3 regions of the Lysinibacillus sp. FSL L8-0126 genome follow, and region 2 is predicted to be linked to each of the others. Evidence: riboswitches for the same ligand, from Rfam matches in the RefSeq annotation. Region 2 holds a riboswitch; each other region holds the start of a gene.

What was found. A riboswitch is a leader RNA that binds a small molecule or an ion and turns the genes downstream of it on or off. The one in region 2 is predicted to bind lysine.
Positions count from the first base shown of each region.
Region 1: it holds a riboswitch for lysine, as region 2 does, so the genes downstream of both, MHI34_RS19075 (transporter substrate-binding domain-containing protein) here and MHI34_RS13955 (aspartate kinase) in region 2, are expected to answer to the same signal.
Region 3: it holds a riboswitch for lysine, as region 2 does, so the genes downstream of both, MHI34_RS05980 (amino acid permease) here and MHI34_RS13955 (aspartate kinase) in region 2, are expected to answer to the same signal.

Region 1 covers NZ_CP152028.1:3,946,197-3,952,535, reverse strand. Annotated here, with positions in the region: gene MHI34_RS19085 (2-oxoglutarate dehydrogenase E1 component) at 1-426, shown strand, start outside; gene odhB (2-oxoglutarate dehydrogenase complex dihydrolipoyllysine-residue succinyltransferase) at 521-1,780, shown strand; lysine riboswitch at 2,123-2,309, shown strand; gene MHI34_RS19075 (transporter substrate-binding domain-containing protein) at 2,428-3,285, shown strand; gene MHI34_RS19070 (amino acid ABC transporter permease) at 3,456-4,181, shown strand; gene MHI34_RS19065 (amino acid ABC transporter ATP-binding protein) at 4,194-4,925, shown strand; gene MHI34_RS19060 (DUF6501 family protein) at 5,190-5,387, shown strand; gene MHI34_RS19055 (toxic anion resistance protein) at 5,435-6,339, opposite strand, start outside.
Region 2 covers NZ_CP152028.1:2,852,723-2,859,061, forward strand. Annotated here, with positions in the region: gene uvrC (excinuclease ABC subunit UvrC) at 1-1,374, shown strand, start outside; lysine riboswitch at 1,484-1,662, shown strand; gene MHI34_RS13955 (aspartate kinase) at 1,776-3,002, shown strand; gene MHI34_RS13960 (YslB family protein) at 3,098-3,532, opposite strand; gene MHI34_RS13965 (succinate dehydrogenase cytochrome b558 subunit) at 3,805-4,413, shown strand; gene sdhA (succinate dehydrogenase flavoprotein subunit) at 4,480-6,234, shown strand; gene sdhB (succinate dehydrogenase iron-sulfur subunit) at 6,240-6,339, shown strand, end outside.
Region 3 covers NZ_CP152028.1:1,241,860-1,248,198, forward strand. Annotated here, with positions in the region: gene MHI34_RS05975 (Nramp family divalent metal transporter) at 1-922, shown strand, start outside; gene MHI34_RS05980 (amino acid permease) at 1,165-2,628, opposite strand; lysine riboswitch at 2,711-2,887, opposite strand; gene MHI34_RS05985 (MFS transporter) at 3,064-4,272, shown strand; gene MHI34_RS05990 (hypothetical protein) at 4,339-4,869, opposite strand; gene MHI34_RS05995 (nitric oxide synthase oxygenase) at 4,895-5,941, opposite strand; tRNA gene MHI34_RS06000 (tRNA-Glu) at 6,260-6,331, opposite strand; tRNA gene MHI34_RS06005 (tRNA-Asn) at 6,333-6,339, opposite strand, start outside.

The sequences.
Region 1 (6,339 bases), 1.1 Mb from region 2:
TCATTCCAAGAAGTGATTGAACAACCAGGTTTAGGCGCTAAACCAGAAGCTGTAGAGCGTATCGTTTTAGGAACTGGTAAAGTGATGATCGACTTAGCGGATCGCGTAAAAGACGGAGAAGGCTTCGATCATTTACACATTATTCGTGTAGAACAACTTTACCCATTCCCAAAAGAGCAAGTTGCTGGTATTATTGCTAAGTATCCAAATGTGAAAGAAATTGTTTGGGTACAAGAAGAACCTAAAAACCAAGGCTCATGGAATTATGCATTAGAAACATTATATGAACTTTCAGAAGGTAAAAAACTTCGCTATGTAGGTCGTCCTGCAATGAGCTCAACTTCTGAAGGGGATGCAGATTCTCATAAAGCAGCACAAGCAGCATTAATTGAAGCGGCAGTTGCTGAGCCAGTGAAGGTTAAATAATCACATATAAATTTTTGAAAAAACCGGGCTACTTGCCCTCAAGCAGTAGCCCTTTTATGTGCGTCATGCACGTTAATCAAAGGAGGAAATGAAAGTGGCTGAAATTAAAGTCCCTGAATTAGCAGAATCGATTACAGAAGGTAGTATCGCACAGTGGGTAAAAAAAGTGGGCGATCGCGTTGAAAAAGGTGAATTCATCGTTGAACTTGAAACAGATAAAGTAAACGCTGAAATCATTTCTGAAGAAGCAGGTGTATTAACACAAATTTTAGCTGAAGAAGGCGATACTGTACTAGTTGGTCAAGTTATCGCAGTAGTAGAAGCAGGCGAAGGCGCAGCACCTGCACCTGCAGCGGCTCCAGCTGAAGCAGCTCCGGCTCCAGCAGCGCCACAAGCAGCATCTGCACCAGTAGCAGCGGCTCCAGTTGTAGAAGAAACTTCTGGTGAGCGAGTAATCGCCTCTCCAGCAGCACGTCGTCTTGCTCGTGAAAAAGGTATCAACCTTGCAGCAGTATCTCCAGTAGATCCACAAGGACGTGTACGTGTACAAGATGTAGCAGCTCATGGTACAGCTCCAGCTGTAGCACCAGTAGCAGCACCTACATCAGTAGCAACTTCAGGTGGCCCAGTAGTATTTACACCAGCAGCTAATTCTGACCGTGTAACAGTTGAAAAAATGAGCCGTCGTCGCCAAACAATTGCTAAACGTTTATTAGAAGTGAAACAATCAACAGCAATGTTAACAACATTTAACGAAATTGACATGACAAATATCATGGCACTTCGTAAACGTAAACAAGAAGAGTTTGTAAAAGCAAACGACATCAAACTTGGTTTCATGTCATTCTTCACAAAAGCTGTTGTTGCGGCACTAAAAAAATACCCATACGTAAACGCTCAAATCTCTGGCGATGAAATTCATTTAAATAACTTCTTTGATATCGGTATTGCTGTATCAACTGAAGAAGGTTTAGTTGTACCAGTTGTACGCGATGCAAACAGCAAAAACTTTGCAGAAATCGAAAAAGATATCGCTAACTTAGCGACAAAAGCTCGTGATAAAAAATTAGGCTTAAATGACATGGCTGGTGGATCATTCACAATCACAAATGGTGGTGTATTCGGTTCATTAATGTCAACTCCAATCATGAATGGTACGCAAGCTGGTATTTTAGGTATGCACTCAATTGTTAACCGTCCAGTTGCAGTAAATGGTGAAGTTCAAATCCGTCCAATGATGTATGTAGCACTTTCTTACGATCACCGTATCATCGATGGAAAAGATTCTGTAGGATTCTTAAAAACAGTTAAAGAATTAATCGAAAATCCTGAAGATTTACTATTAAATTCATAATGCCATTCAACCCTGCGAACAATGTTCAGCAGGGTTTTTTTATGCATGACGAAAGATTTTGATCGATTCTATGTTTGAAAGAGTACTAATGTTATATCGTTTAGAGGAGCAAAAAAGACATAAACACAACTTTTCTCACATAGAGCACATACTCTATAATAAAAATTTGTTTTAATTTTCAGAAATATCGATAGAAGCTTAACGATTTAAAATGAATAGAGAACGAACAATATCCTAATATTGTCATTAGTCAGAAAAATGTTAAAACTGTCTTGACGAGTGTACTAGTTTTATAGTAGTATCTAAATATCAATTAAATAAACAAACCTCACTAACGTTTACCAGTGAGGTAGAGGCGCGGTATTTATTAGTTCATTGTTGAGTTCAAGCAAGCGAAGACGCAATGAAGAAGGAAATATCGCCGAAGTATAAAAGGAGCTCGTACTTTTATGCTGGGTCTGCAGTGAATAAGTGCAGGACTGTCCTAGTAAATGGATTTCCAGATTTACTAGGTTGTGCTATCTCGGAAAATGGAAATTATAGTGAGGATTTGGGCAACTGTCATACAAGGTAAGACCTAAGTTCAATATACTTAGGTCTTTTTTATTACAGTTGTCTTATTTTTTTACAGAAAAGGAGAGTTTTTTATGAAAAGAAAATGGTTGTTAGTAATGATCTCTATCATGACAGCAATTGTGCTAGCTGCATGTGGCACTAGCGACAAAAAGGATGGCGGTTCAGGTGATGCTGGTGCTGACAAGGAAGCAAGTGGCGGTGAATTCCGAATCGGAATGGAGGCTGGCTATCCACCATTTAACTGGACACAGCAAGGTGATGCTAATGGTGCAGTGAAAATTGCTGATAATGCAGAGTATGCAGGCGGCTACGATGTCCAAATGGCAAAAAAAATTGCTGAAGGCTTAGGCAAAGAGCTAGTCATTGTCAAAATGGAATGGGACGGATTAGTACCAGCGCTACAATCTAACAAAATTGATGCGATTATCGCGGGTATGTCACCAACTGAAGAGCGTAAGAAAACGATTGATTTTACAGAAAACTACTATACTTCTGATTTCGTTATGGTTATTAAGAAAGGTAGCAAGTATGAAAATGCAAAATCGATTCAAGATTTCTCTGGTGCTAAAATTACTTCACAATTAAATACATCGAACTACAACGTTATTGATCAAATTAACGGTGTAGAAAAACAAACAGCAATGGAAAGCTTCCCCGCAATGCGTGTCGCTTTAGAGGCTGGCAAAATTGATGGCTATGTAGCAGAACGTCCAGAAGGTATTTCCGCTGCTGCTGCCAACGATAAGTTCACATATGTCGCATTTGAAGAAGGCTTTGATACGGATCTTTCCAATACTTCGATTGCTGTAGGCTTACGTAAAGACGATGCAAACCGTGAAAAAATCAACGAAATCCTAAAAGGTATTTCGGAAGACGATCGTCAAGCGATTATGGAAGAAGCGATTTCTCAACAACCAGCAGCACAATAATGACAAGGCACGGGCTAGTTGCTGGTCCGTGCATGATCATTTCATCATTATCAAAATGAGAACCTCTCTACATAATGATAATGTCCTAGCGTAACAAATCATAGAATAGTAGAAATAGCTAGGACACGAAGGAAATAAGCAAGCAACATGACATTGTTAGGAGGAACATCATGAGTCTTGAATGGATACTTTCAATTATTGAAAACAACTGGCAAATGTTTTTACGAGGTGCGTATTATACGTTACTGATTTCGATTATTAGTACAATTATTGGTGCATTCATCGGATTTTTCATTGGAATTATGCATACGATTCCAGTTCGTAAAAAAGGTTTAAAATTTTATAGCTTAAAGCTTATTAATTTTATCCTGACATGCTATGTTGAATTTTTCCGTGGTACACCAATGATTGTACAGGCTATGGTAGTCTACTACGGACTAGATATCGCATTTGGTATCGATATGCATTTTATTACAGCAGGTATTTTAGTCGTTTCCCTTAACACAGGGGCCTATATGGCAGAAATTGTTCGAGGTGGTATTGTCTCGATTGATAATGGTCAATACGAGGCAGCGTCGGCAATTGGTATGAATCACTTCCAAATCATGCTGCATGTTGTTTTACCACAAGTAGCACGCAATGTCTTGCCGGCGACAGGTAACCAATTAATTATGAATATTAAGGATACAGCCGTATTAAATGTCATTGGGGTAACGGAATTATTCTTCCAAACAAAATCAATTTCAGGTAACAACTTCCGTTATTTTGAATCATTCTTTGTTGCATGTATTCTTTATTTTATCATGACATTTACCGCATCTCGCATCCTTCTCTATGTTGAAAAACGTCTAGATGGACCTGATGCCTATCAAAAAGAACAAAAAGAAGCTGTATAGGGGGACGCACAAATGGCAGTGATTAAGATTGAACATTTAAGTAAATCATTTGGACGTAACCAAGTGTTAAAAGATGTAAATTTCCAAGTAGAAAAAGGCGAAGTCGTTTGTTTAATTGGCTCTTCTGGTTCTGGTAAATCGACATTACTTCGTTGCATCAATTTATTAGAAACGCCAAGTGGTGGTCAAATTATTTATAAAGGGGAAGACATTTTAGATGATAAGCACAATATTCAAGAATATCGTACACATCTAGGAATGGTATTCCAGCAATTCAATTTATTTAACAATCACAATGTGTTAAACAATTGCACAGTGGGCCAAATCAAAGTATTGAAGCGATCAAAGAAAGAAGCAGAAGAAACGGCGCTTAAATATTTGAATATCGTTGGTATGGATCAATATGTGAACGCCAAGCCTCGTCAGCTTTCAGGGGGGCAAAAGCAGCGTGTGGCTATCGCTCGAGCATTGTCAATGAATCCAGATGTCATGCTATTTGATGAACCGACTTCGGCATTAGACCCAGAAATGGTCGGTGAGGTATTAAAGGTGATGCGACAGTTAGCCACTGAGGGGAATACAATGTTAATCGTGACACATGAGATGGAGTTTGCCAAAGAGGTGGCAGATCGTGTCGTCTTTATGGATAAAGGCATCATTGTCGAGGAAGGCCCGCCATCACAAGTATTAGTAAACCCTCAGCATGAACGGACAAAAGAATTTTTAAAGCGGACATTAAAATAAGCATAGAAAAAGTGAGTCCGATTTATTGGACTCACTTATTTTCTAGAATTCCATTCTGCATAAAGAACAAAGCAGATTGCAAATGCTACAGCAATAATAAAAAACCATTGCGGTACACCACCAAAACTCATCATAACACCTCAAATAGTCATTTTTTTTGGATAGAATAGCTATAGTCTTTCTTTTTTCTCCACAAAAGCCCAAAAATATTATAAAATAAGCAATAGACATTAGCTTCGGCTAGTAAAGAGAGGTAGAGAGAATATGTTACATTTAAAATGGAAAGATGCGCCAACACTACGAACGATAACTTGCAAACATACAAATGCATCAAAATACTTAGTGTCCAATGTATTAACAGTAGGGAAAGAATATGAAGTAAAAAATGAAACAGAAGAGTTCATTTTTATCATCGATAATACAGGTAATGTCGGTGGCTACTATAAAGATTATTTTGAATAACATAAAACAGGGTGGTTCAGATTATATGCTGAGCCACCCCTTTTTTGTTAATCGCGCTGATAGCCTCTGGCACCTGCCACATCTTGTAGCTGTTGTTTTTCTTGTTCAGTTGCTGTATGCAGGGCAAACACATCTTTAATCGCGGTTTGCAGTTCTCGCTGCGTTTCTTTAAATTTCGAAACCTGTTGTTCAAACGATGGACTAGAGAAGCGATCATGTGCCTGAGCTAATCGTTCTTCTAGCTGTGCATAGTGATGATCCATATGCATAGAAAGCATCATCGCCAGCTGATTTTTCCAAAGAGGAATCAAAGTGACAATCGAAAATTCAATTTTTTCCGCTAACATTTGATTCGCCTGTTGAATCATGCGTATTTGAGGAGCCGTTTGCAGCGCTACTTGCTGTGATACTTGTAAATCATAAATACGTTGATCCAACCTTTCAATTTGTGCGGCAAAGTCATTGAGCTGCTGAATAGCAAGCGGTTGTTTCGTTGCTTGAACACTCGTTATTTGTGTGGGTAACTCAACCTCAATGGCTTGCTGTTTTTTCATTTGACCTGCTGCAATGGCAGTAGCCAGCTCCTCAAAAAATCCACGATTATGAGCATAAAGCGCTTCTAAGTTTTCGACATCCTTGATCAACTGAAGCTGTGCACGCTCCAGCTGAACGCCAATACGTTCCACCTGAATACTAATACGCTCAAATTCTGTTAATGTTTGCTTCACAGTCGGCTCTGTTTTTCCAAAGATTTTTTTGAAAAAGGTTTGTTTCTTTGGTTCTAAAGCCGTCGGGTCTATTCGATCTAACGTGTGCATTAAGGAATCAAGCATTTGACCGATTTTTGAGACGTCCTTTTGCTTTACTTGCGCAAGCATGCGATCAGCAAATTGAGACAGGGCTCGCTGTGAATCTTGCCCAAGGGACAGCAATGATTCAAAATCTGTCAAAT
Region 2 (6,339 bases):
AAGCTGTTGGATCGATTGTATCCATTGCGCAAATGTGTCCAATTGCCTTCCAAAGTTTGCTTGTATTATCATATGGGGCAATGTTTAGCACCTTGTGTAAAAGAAATTAATGGTCAGGTTTATCAAGAGATGATTGAGGATATGACGAAGTTTCTAAATGGTGGTGTCGAGGCAGTCAAAAAAGAGCTTGAAGTTAAAATGCTTGCAGCTGCTGAAAACTTAGAATTTGAGCGAGCGAAGGAGTTTCGCGATCAGATTGCACATATTGATACGGTCATGCAGAAACAAAAAATAGTATCAAGTGATACAACGAACCGCGATGTATTTGGCTATGCCGTCGAAAAAGGCTGGATGTGTGTGCAAGTTTTCTTTGTTCGCCAAGGAAAGCTGATTGAGCGTGATGTCTCGGTTTTCCCAATTTATCAAGATGCTGAGGAAGAGTTTTTAACATTTGTTGGCCGCTTTTATGAAAAACCAGAGCATATTAAGCCGAAAGAAATTTTTATTCCACAAGCAATTGATGCAGCCATCTTAACGGAGTTATTAGAGCTTAAAGTTCTTACACCAAAAAGAGGTCAAAAGAGGGAATTGGTTGAATTAGCAACTAAAAATGCTGAGATTGCTGTGGCAGCTAAATTCCAGCTAATTGAACGGCAGGAAGAACGGACAATTGGTGCTTGTGAGGCACTTGGTGAAGCAATAGGTATTTCAACGCCATTACGAATTGAGGCATTTGACAATAGTCATATGCATGGCACGGATGCTGTATCGGCTATGGTTGTCTTCATTGATGGAAAGCCTGCGAAAAAGGAATATCGTAAATACAAAACGCGTACGGCTGCAAAGCATGATGATTACGGTGCGATGCAAGAGGTTATACGTCGGCGATATTCGCGTGTCTTAAAGGAAGGCTTGCCATTGCCAGATTTGGTCTTAATTGATGGTGGCAAGGGGCAAATGGAAGTCGCCCGTGAAGTACTAGAAGATGAGCTTGGACTTGTTATACCGATTGCAGGTTTAGCAAAAGATGATAAGCATAATACGTCGCAGCTATTGTTTGGTGATCCACCAGAAGTAATTGCCTTAAAGCGTACTAGTGATGGCTTTTATTTATTACAACGAATTCAGGATGAAGTTCACCGCTTTGCTATTACCTTCTTGCGCCAACAGCATGAGAAGCATGCCATTCAATCGGTGTTAGACCATATTGAAGGTGTGGGGCCAAAACGCAAGCAGCAGTTGCTCAAACATTTTGGTTCAGTTAAGAAAATTCGAGAGGCGAGCGAGCTAGCTTTGCAGGAGGCAGGAATACCTGCTAATTTAGCGAGCCAAATTTATAGCTATTTTCAGCAAGAGTCATTGTCAAAGGAATAGACATGTGCTAAGGTTGTAAATAACATTGTTCATCAATGTGATGAATAGCGAACTGGTGTGGCTAGCATGTTGACGCCAGCGTTAAACCAATTGAATACATTCACTTTATGGTGATGATAGAGGTGCAAGATTCAAGAGTAACACAATGGAGGATGAACAAGTCCAGAGATCGTGTGTGAAAGGGGAGCTTGCCGAAGTATAGCATTGTTGTTTCCTTTGTTGTACTGGTTTTACATTTAAGAAATGTAAGATTGTCGATTCTAAAAGTTTCGGAGAGCTATCACACATGCACAAGTTACGATCATTGTACATGTTATAGGCAGCTTTCACGTTATGTGGAGGCTGCCTTTTAGTTTTCTAGAAGCAGGTGAAATATATGACTGGAAAGGAGAACGCAAGAAATGGCTAAAATAGTGATGAAGTTTGGAGGGGCTGCACTAGCTTCTACTGAACAAATCCAAGAGGCAGCAAGGAAGGCGATTGCTGAAAAGGACAGAGGCTTCGATGTAGTCGTGGTCGTTGCAGCAATGGGACACACAACGAAAGATGTGCAAACGATGGTACATCAACTAACGGACGAAGTGCCCAAACGAGAATTAGCTGCAGTCGTGTCTACGGGCTCTCAATTATCCAGCGCTTTATTTGCCATCGCATTACAGGAAGCGGGCTATGAGGCAGTGTCCTTAACTGGATGGCAAGCAGGTATACATACAGATTGTAAGTATCGTCATGCACGTATCGACTATATCGATGACAGTCGTATTGAAGAACATCTTGTACAGGGACAAATTGTAGTGATTGCTGGAGAACAGGGTATTGATGAGGAACAAAATATTACTACACTTGGCAAAGGCGGAGCTGAAACAACAGCTATAGCACTCGCGGTAGCATTGGAAGCAGAGCGAACTGATATGTACACAAATGTTGACGGTGTTTATACAGCAGATCCACGCTATGTCAGCAAAGCTCAAAAGCTGCAGGAAATCTCCTATGATGAAATGCTGGAGTTATCTAATTTAGGATCACATGTTATTCATCCTCGTGCAGTGGAGTTAGCAAAAAAATTTCAAATGCCCGTTATTATACGCTCTAGCTTAGTAGAGTCAGTAGGTACTTTATTGAAGGAGGAAGTGGAAATGGAGAAAAATTTAGTCGTCCGTGGTGTAGCCTTTGAGTCAGATATTATCCGTTTGACAGTGGGGTATGATGCGTATGCCGATGGTGCATTGGCAGATATGTTTACAATCCTTGCAGAAAACCGCATTAATGTAGATATTATTGTACAGGCAATCATTGATGGCTTAAAACCAACTGTGTCTTTTTCCATTTTAAAAGAAGAATTTGCGGAAACATTGCGTGTTCTAGAAGATAGTAAATTGTCACTTGGCTTTAGTTTTGCTGACTTTGAAATAGGATTGGCGAAGGTTTCTATCATTGGTTCAGGTATGGCCTCTAATCCAGGTGTGGCTGCTCGCATGTTTGATCGATTACGTCGTGAAGATATTCCTATAAAAATGGTTAGTACGTCTGAAATAAAAGTGTCTGTTGTTGTACCACAGGATGATATGATTCGTGCAGCAAATGCCTTGCATGATGAATTCAATTTAGAGCAAGCACTTTATATATAATAATAGAAGAAACAGTATTTTCTGTAATAGTCCGAAATTAAAGGAAGAAAAAAGAAGGATTGTCATCCCATTGAATAGGGAGACAATCCTTTTCATCATTCAGTAGGGATGGTATTCATAATACGTTCCTTGACATCCCATTTGACTGTAAACATGACATAGTGCTGCTTTTCTCGCTTTTCATCATAGCATTCTGTAAGGTAGCCTTTAGCTAATTGAATTTGCTCTGCTATAAATCCTGCTTCCAGTCTAAAGCTTCGTTGTTTGATTTGCAATATTTCAGGGTCATTTGTCAATTGGAAAATGCGACCATCCTTTGATTCCTTCATGAGCTCTAGTGTACCCCAGCAGGCATCTGCGAAAAATGCGATAAGTTCGTCTTGACTTTTGCATGGGAACTTGCGAGCAAGCTCTTTACCTGCCCAATAAAGGACATCATTCTCATGTTTACCAAGGATAGAAGATAGAATATGATCGCGAATGAGCTCATAACCAAATGATGAAATTGTAGGAGATGGAGTGTTTAACATTGTTATCCTTCTTTCTTAGAATTTTCTTAAAATTCAACAGTAATAAAGTAATGATAGATTTTTCGAGAAAAAACAACGCATCATGTACTAGATTAGTTCTTTAATAAGCTCTATGAAAAACTCCGAGTTGCCTTGACGCTCGTAGCTCTTGAGAGTACAATAAACATGTCATAATATTGTACCATGATGAAATACACAGTCAATGAAGTATCATTTACAAAATGATGACTTCTTTTGTTGTGCTATTTTAAGTACTAAGGGGGGTAACAGTCTTGTCGAAAGATCGAGAGTTTTTATGGCGTCGCTTACATTCTCTACTTGGTATCATTCCAGTAGGTCTGTTTTTAACGATGCACCTGTTCATTAACTTTACAGCAACAGGCGGGGCAGAAAGTTACAACGATGCTACCGCAGTAATGGAAAAGATTCCATTCCTTATCCTAGTTGAATGGATTGTCATCTATATTCCATTAATGTTCCACGCATTCTATGGTGTCTACATTGCATTCACTGCTACACCAAACACAGGACGTTTCAGCACATATCGTAACTGGATGTTCTCTTTACAACGTTTCACTGGTGTATTCCTAGTGATTTTCATTGCATGGCATATTTTCCAAACTCGTATTCAAAAAGCACTTGGCACACACGTTGATTACGACATGATGGCGAATATCGTTGCTAATCCATTCATGCTTGGATTCTACATTGTTGGTATTATATCAGCAACTTTCCACTTATCTAACGGTTTATGGGCATTCCTAGTAAGCTGGGGTATTACACAATCTCCTCAGTCTCAAAAGATTGCTACTTACGTAACAAACATTATTTTCGTAATTCTAAGTGTAGTTGGTGTGGCTGCTATTTTAGCTTTCGTATAATTCAATAGAAGCTACGATAGAGTAACAGCAATCATTGCAATTTTTTAAGAGGAGTGAGAAATAATCATGGCGAAAAGCAAAATAATTGTTGTCGGCGGTGGTCTTGCCGGTCTGATGGCAACGATTAAAGCAGCTGAAGTTGGTACTGAAGTTGATTTATTCTCATTAGTTCCTGTAAAACGCTCACACTCTGTTTGTGCGCAAGGCGGAATTAATGGTGCGGTAAATACAAAAGGTGAAGGGGATTCTCCATGGATTCACTTTGATGATACAGTATATGGTGGGGACTTCTTAGCGAACCAACCACCAGTAAAAGGTATGTGTGACGCAGCACCTGGCATTATCCACTTAATGGACCGTATGGGTGTTATGTTCAACCGTACACCAGAAGGACTTTTAGATTTCCGTCGTTTTGGTGGTACTTTAATGCACCGTACAGCTTTCTCTGGTGCAACAACTGGTCAACAATTACTATATGCGCTAGATGAGCAAGTTCGTTCTCATGAAGTAGCTGGTTTAGTAAATAAATATGAACACTGGGAATTCCTTGGTGTTATCATCGATGATGACGGCGTTTGCCGTGGTATCGTAGCGCAAGATATGCGTACAGAAGAAATTAAATCATTCCGTGCAGACGCTGTTATTATGGCGACTGGTGGCCCTGGTATTATCTTCGGTAAAACAACAAACTCTGTTATTAACACAGGTTCTGCTGCTTCTATCGTTTATCAACAAGGTGCTTCATATGCGAATGGTGAATTCATTCAAATTCACCCAACAGCGATTCCTGGAGATGACAAAAACCGTCTAATGTCAGAATCAGCTCGTGGTGAAGGTGGTCGTATTTGGACTTATAAAGACGGTAAACCTTGGTACTTCTTAGAAGAAAAATACCCAGCTTATGGTAACTTAGTACCACGTGATATTGCAACACGTGAAATTTTTGATGTCTGTGTAAACCAAAAACTTGGTATTAATGGCGAGAACATGGTATACCTAGATCTTTCTCATAAAGATCCACATGAATTGGACGTTAAACTTGGTGGTATCATCGAAATCTACGAAAAATTCGTAGGGGATGATCCACGTAAATTACCAATGAAAATTTTCCCAGCAGTTCACTATTCAATGGGTGGATTATGGGTTGATTACAACCAAATGACTGAAATTCCTGGTCTATTTGCAGCAGGTGAATGTGATTACTCTCAACATGGTGCAAACCGTCTTGGTGCGAACTCATTATTATCTGCTATCTACGGTGGTATGGTTGCAGGACCAAACGCAGTAGATTATGTAAAACACCTTAAAAAGCATGCAGAAGATCTTCCACAAGAGATTTACGATGCTCGTGTCAAAGAGGAGCAAGCGAAATGGGATGCTATCATGAAAATGGAAGGCACAGAAAACGCTTACTTACTGCATAAAGAGCTTGGTGAAATGATGACTGCTACAATGACTGTAGTACGTTACAATGATCAGCTTGAAGATACATTGAAAAAACTTGATGAGCTTACTGAGCGTTGGAATAACATCAACATTAACGATACGCAAAAATGGAGTAATCAAGGCGCGCACTTTACGCGTCAACTTAAAAATATGTTAGTGCTTGCAAAAGTAATGACAAAAGGTGCACTATTACGTAATGAATCTCGTGGTGCACACTATAAACCTGATTTCCCTAACCGTGATGACGAGCAGTTCTTAAAAACAACAATGGCGAAGTTTGACCCAACTACTGGTAATCCAATCATCACGTACCAAGAAGTCGACGTTTCTTTAATCCCACCACGTAAACGTGACTACTCTGCGAAAGGAGACTAAAAGTTATGCAAATCGCAGCTAATACTGGAAGAATGGTCAAAGTGGAAATCTTACGTCAAGATACACAAGGCGGCAATAGCTACTGGCAAAAATTCCAAGTGCCTT
Region 3 (6,339 bases), 1.6 Mb from region 2:
AGATCTCGCTGAATTTATTGGTGCAGCATTAGGGCTTTACTTGCTCTTCAATATCCCTATGCTGCCCGCAGCATTAATTACGGCAGTTGGTTCATTTGCTATTTTAGAACTTCAAAGAAGAGGATTTAGAGCCTTTGAAGCCGGTATTTCGGGCATGGTGTTAATTGTTGTCTTAGCATTTGCCTTCCAAACATTTTTAGCACAGCCAGAATGGGGCGATGTAGCGATTGGCATGTTCACGCCACAGTTTGAAGGTGTAGATTCACTATTATTAGCAACAGGTATTTTAGGAGCAACTGTCATGCCTCATGCTATTTACTTACATTCATCGTTAACGCAAAATCGTATTGTTGGTCGGAATGAAAATGAAAAAAAACGTATTTTCCGTTTTGAATTTATCGATATTATCATCGCTATGATTATTGCCGGAGCGATTAATATGAGCATGCTGATCATTGCTGCAGCAGTCTTCCACACACAAGGCGTGGTTGTAGAAGATTTAGATGTTGCCTACAATGGCTTAAAAGATGCGCTCGGCCCCATGGCTGCTATTTCATTTGGTCTTGGTTTACTTATTGCCGGGCTAGCTAGCTCCTCTGTCGGGACGTTAGCAGGTGATGTAGTCATGCAAGGATTCATTCAAAGAAAAATACCACTTTATTTACGTAGAGCGATTACTATGGTGCCGCCTCTAGTCATTATTGCTTCAGGCGTGAATGCAACCTATGCGCTCGTTCTAAGTCAGGTTGTTTTATCTTTCGGTATTGCATTTGCTCTTGTCCCTCTTGTTATGTTTACAAGCAAACGAAACATCATGGGCAGTTTAGTCAATCACCGTATTACAACGTTTTTAGGTTGGTTTGTTGTTATTATCGTTGTGACATTGAATATTTACTTACTGTGGGAAACAATATTTGGATAATAAAAATCAGGTACTCGAGATGAACTGCCCCGTAAAAGTTTGATTTCTAACTATTACGGGGCAGTTCAAGAATGGGTACCTGTTTTTTATTTGATTAGACATCGACTTTCGAATGGCTAGTTAGTAAATACTAATATTACTCTATATATGATATTATTTTTTGATATTTTTAACGACGATTAAGACATAAAAAGCTGTCCCATAAACCAATCATTCATTAGTTTACAGAACAGCCCTACTATTTAATCTTCCACTTTTAAATCACATTCTTGAAGTGAAAGCATTTTTGTTTTGTGCTTGATTTTGTAGCCAAACCATAACAGTAAAAATAGTGGGATTCCAACATAAGAAACTAATATCCCATACCAATCAATTTGGTCTCCCGTAAAGGCCGTGTAATTTTGCCCAATGACCACAATCATACAAACAGTAAAGGCAAATAGTGGTCCAAACGGGTACAATTTTGCTCTATAAGGTAATAGCTTTGGATCTAGGCCCTGTGCCTCAAATGCACGACGGAAGCGATAATGACTAAAGGCAATGCCGAGCCATGCAATAAAACCAGACATACCAGAGGCGTTTAACAGCCAAATATAAACAACGCCATCACCAAAGAAAGACGCTAAAAAAGCTAAGCAACCTACAGCTAATGTTGCCATCAATGCATAAATTGGTATTCCTCGACGACTTAGCTTTGTGAAGAACTTAGGCGCATGTCCATCCACTGCTAATTGCCATAGCATACGTGATGATGCATAAAGCCCTGAATTTCCAGCTGACAGCATAGCCGTTAAAATAATGGCATTCATTAACGAAGCTGCAAAGGCAATACCTAAGCGGTCAAACACTAATGTAAACGGTGATACTGCGATATCTTCTGATAATAAGCGTTCATCTGTAAATGGAATCAACATTCCGATTGCACCAATTGCTAAAATATAAAACAAAAGAATACGCCAGAATACGGATTTAACAGCCTTTGGAATATTTTTTCCTGGATCGTCTGTTTCACCTGCTGTAATCCCAAGTAACTCTGTTCCTTGGAATGAAAATCCGGCTGCTAGGAAAATTCCAAATGTAGCTAGGAAGCCACCGTGAAATGGTCCATCACTAATAAAGAAATTAGTAAAGCCTACAGGTGCCTGTCCACCTAAAATACCAAAAATCATTAATAAACTGATAATAATAAAAACAATGACTGTCACTACTTTAATCATCGCAAACCAATATTCACTTTCTCCATAGCTCTTTACAGAAAGTAAATTAAATGACAGTACAACAGCAATAAATAATACTGTCCAAAGGGCTGATGAACTATCAGGGAACCAATATTTCATAATTAAGGATACTGCCGCAATTTCTGCTGCAATAGTGATTGCCCAGTTATACCAATAGTTCCAGCCTAATGCAAAGCCTAGTGCTGGATCTACAAATTTTGTTGCATACGTACTAAATGAACCGGATGATGGCATATAGGCAGCCATTTCCCCTAAGCTTGTCATTAAAAAGTACACCATAATACCGATTAGGGCGTAGGCAAGCAATGCACCACCAGGTCCAGCTTGTGCAATGGCACCACCACTGGCTAAAAATAGTCCCGTACCAATTGTACCGCCTAAAGAAATCATTGTGATATGACGGCTTTTCAATTCTTTTTTCAGCTTTGGCGCTTTATGTCCGAGCTGATTTACTTTTATTTCACTCACGATATAGCTTCCTTCCTATTTACGAGGCAAAAAAATGCCATCACATATACACTGTGATGGCTAAGTTAATCCTCAGTTTTTCCTAAATGATAGCTCAACACGTTGTGCAAACGTGACAGTTCTGTTCCTTTCGGAGACAGCCCCAGCATGAGGTTTTCAAGTCCCCTCACACTTCGGCAATATTCCCTTTCAGCTAATCTCATCAATGCTTGTCATTTCCATTAGCATACTTATAAATATCGCGACCTCTACCTCAATACAAACATGAGGCATATAATTATTAAATTTATGATGCTTATTATATTAGCATAAGACCTTTGACATTTCAATATAACAATAAATGTTCTGTATTTTGTGAATCTTCTACTATTTTTATTAGTTTGTTAAAGTGTTATAGTAGTTCAATTAGAGCGGTTACGAACAGGGGGATTTATTTTGACTACAAATGATCATTCCGCTAGTTTTCCGAGTAAAAAAATTAGCTGGAGGGGAACAACCTTACTTTTAGTGTTCGGAGTTATCTTTATAGCCTCTACATTAAGAATGCCACTAACTGTTGTTGGCCCTATTATATCATTTATCCGTGACGATCTTGGTATTTCTAATGTACTTGCAGGCTTTCTAACAACGATTCCATTGCTCGCTTTTGCTACCATCTCACCATTTGCGCCCGTTGTAGCACGCAAACTAGGGCTTGAGCTAACACTATTTTTATCCACTATTTTATTAGCCTTGGGGATTGTTCTACGTTCCCTTGGTACAACGGGGTTACTTGTATTTGGTACTGTACTCATCGGCATAGCGATATCATTTGGAAATGTGCTGATTCCAGGATTATTAAAATTAAAATTTCCATACCATGTTGGTTTATTAATGGCATTTTTCACTATGTCGATGAACTTAACGGCTGGGCTTGGCGCAGGTATTAGCTATCCTATAGCCAATTCATCATTTGGCTGGCAAGGAGCGCTGTCCATTGCACTTGTACTAGTGGTCGTAACGATTTTAATTTGGATACCTCAATTGAAATCAAATAAACCTGAGCCAGCCACTACCTCTAAAATGACGAGTACACCCTTATGGAAGTCACCTGTTACTTGGGCTGTCACAGGTGCAATGGGATTACAGTCTTTATTATTTTATACGACTGCTGCTTGGATTCCCGAAATCTACATCGCCCAGGGATTGGCTCCTGACAAAGCTGGTTGGATGTTTTCTATCATGCAATTTTCACAAGTACCAATGGCATTGGCTGTGCCTATCATTGCAAGTAAAATGGCTTCTCAAAGACCTCTTGTAGTGATGTTTACATTCTTCTATTTAATAGGCTTTACTGGAGTTGTCATGGAGTGGACAAGTCTTGGGGTACTGTGGATGATTCTTTTAGGTTTAGCAGGAGGTTCTTCATTTGCCTTAGCGATGATGTTCTTTACACTTCGTACACGCACGGCATTTGAGGCAGCAGATTTATCAGGCTTTGCACAATCATTAGGTTATTTATTTGCCGCCATTGGCCCTATTCTTTTTGGCTACTTACATGATTTATTTGGTGGCTGGAATATTGCTGGTTGGCTCTTTGTAGCTGTGGCGACCATTCTTTTCTTTTGCTCAATGAGAGCTTCTAAAGACGAATATGTCCATTAAAATAAAGCAGATGGGATAACTGCTCATATTTCCCATCTGCTTTACTTCTATATAAGTATAGACGTTTTATTTGTCCAATTGCTGTAGTAAGGTTAGCAGTTCAGTAAGACGGTCTGCTGTTTCTTTGTTGTGAGCTATAACTGCTGCAAAAATAGGAACAGCCTCTTGTAAGAGTATATAACTAAAATAATAATAGCTTACAAAAGCTTTCTGCTCATAACCCTTTGGCGTTTCCTCCTCCCATTCCAGCTCATCATTCTCTTCGTGATCCATCCATAAATATTTGACATCTAACAGCTCCTGCATAGTTTGAACTGAATAGGATGGGTCTAGATAATCTTCAGAAATTGCATGTGCCACAGCTAAATAAAGCTCTACTTCTTGTACAGAGACATCCCCCGTATTTTTGCTAGCAAGCTTTTTTAGAAGGACAAGCAAAGCCCATGGTGTGACCTGCCATAGTGTACCTTGATGCTCCACTAACTCAGCTAGCTCTGTATATTGCTCCTGTTCAATCAGCTGAGGGATAGCCGTTCCTCTTCCATAAGGTGTCGTCAATTGTAACCACGGGATACTCGGAATTTGCTCATTCAACATAGCGTTTCGTCCTCTCCACAATCAGTTAATAGCATGGTTTTTGATAAAAATAATTGGGTGTATGATAAATATTGACATAAGGTTTATGGAAAATATGAGTCGTTGCGGGCGAAAGTGGTGGGATTAGCCATGTCCAGTTGCCTGTAACGTCTCGTCCTGCTGATTCCTCTGCTTCTTCAAACAATTTAAACTGCTGAGCAGCTGTATGATGATCGACAATGCTCACGCCTTGTTCTTTAAAAGAATGAAGGACAGCAATATTAAGCTCCACTAATGCACGATCACGCCAAAGTGAAGCTTGCTTGGTTGTATCAAGATTAAAAACCTCCGCAATAGCTGGTAGCATATTATAACGGTCATGATCTGCTAAATTACGTGCACCGATTTCTGTCCCCATATACCAGCCATTAAAGGGTGCGGCTTGGAAATCAATGCCTGCCATTTGAAAACGCATACTTGAAATTATGGGTACAGCATACCATTTCATTCCTAATTTCTCTACATCCACTGACTCTGGATGACGAATTGGCACCTCTAAAATATATTCTACAGGAATTGTAAACAGCTGCGGAGCTCGCTCATCTACTTGTATAACAAGAGGTAACACATCGAATGGTGTCCTCTCACTTTTCCAACCTAACGATTCACATACTTTAGTAAAAACAATAGAATGTGCATCACCAATAACGCCAGCTTCCGTTTCATAGCCTGCATAACGAATTAGCTGATGATTCCATATACGCACCCTGTTCGAAGCAAATACTGTTATTGTTGGACGGATTTTTCCACTATTTGTTGCATAATCGATATGCTCCAGTAGTTTTTGAAAAATATCCTGTTCATCTAAAACGGCACGTGCATCTACTACATGCAATGATTGCCAAAACAGACGACCAATACATTTGTTACTATTACGCCACGCCACCCGTGCACCAAAAGCTAGCTCCTCTGTTGTTGGGTCGTACTCACCTGCATTCTTAATCTGTTGTAATCTATTCGCTAACCAACGCTCTGATTCATCTTGTTCTGTCTGATATAAACTTAAAAATTGCTGGATCTCCTGTATATTCATTTCGATTCCTCCACTTATCCTCATATTAGAGGAACAAAACGACAAGCACCACGAAAATAGCTATAAAAAAACATACATATTGCATATATGAAATAGTTTGTTCAAATTTATAATGAATCGAATCATGATTAGAAGATATTGTGAATGAAGAAGGAAAAGAGGTGGGCGACATCTTATAGAAAGGAGAAACAAAATATTAGTCATGTAAAAAAGCTACTGAACCATTGATAGCGGATTCGTAGCTTTCACTCTTTACTAATGTATCATTTATTGATAAAAGAAAAAGCATGTAACACAATATTTGTGCTACATGCTTGATGACCCGTACGGGATTCGAACCCGTGTTACCGCCGTGAAAGGGCGGTGTCTTAACCACTTGACCAACGGGCCGTGGCTCC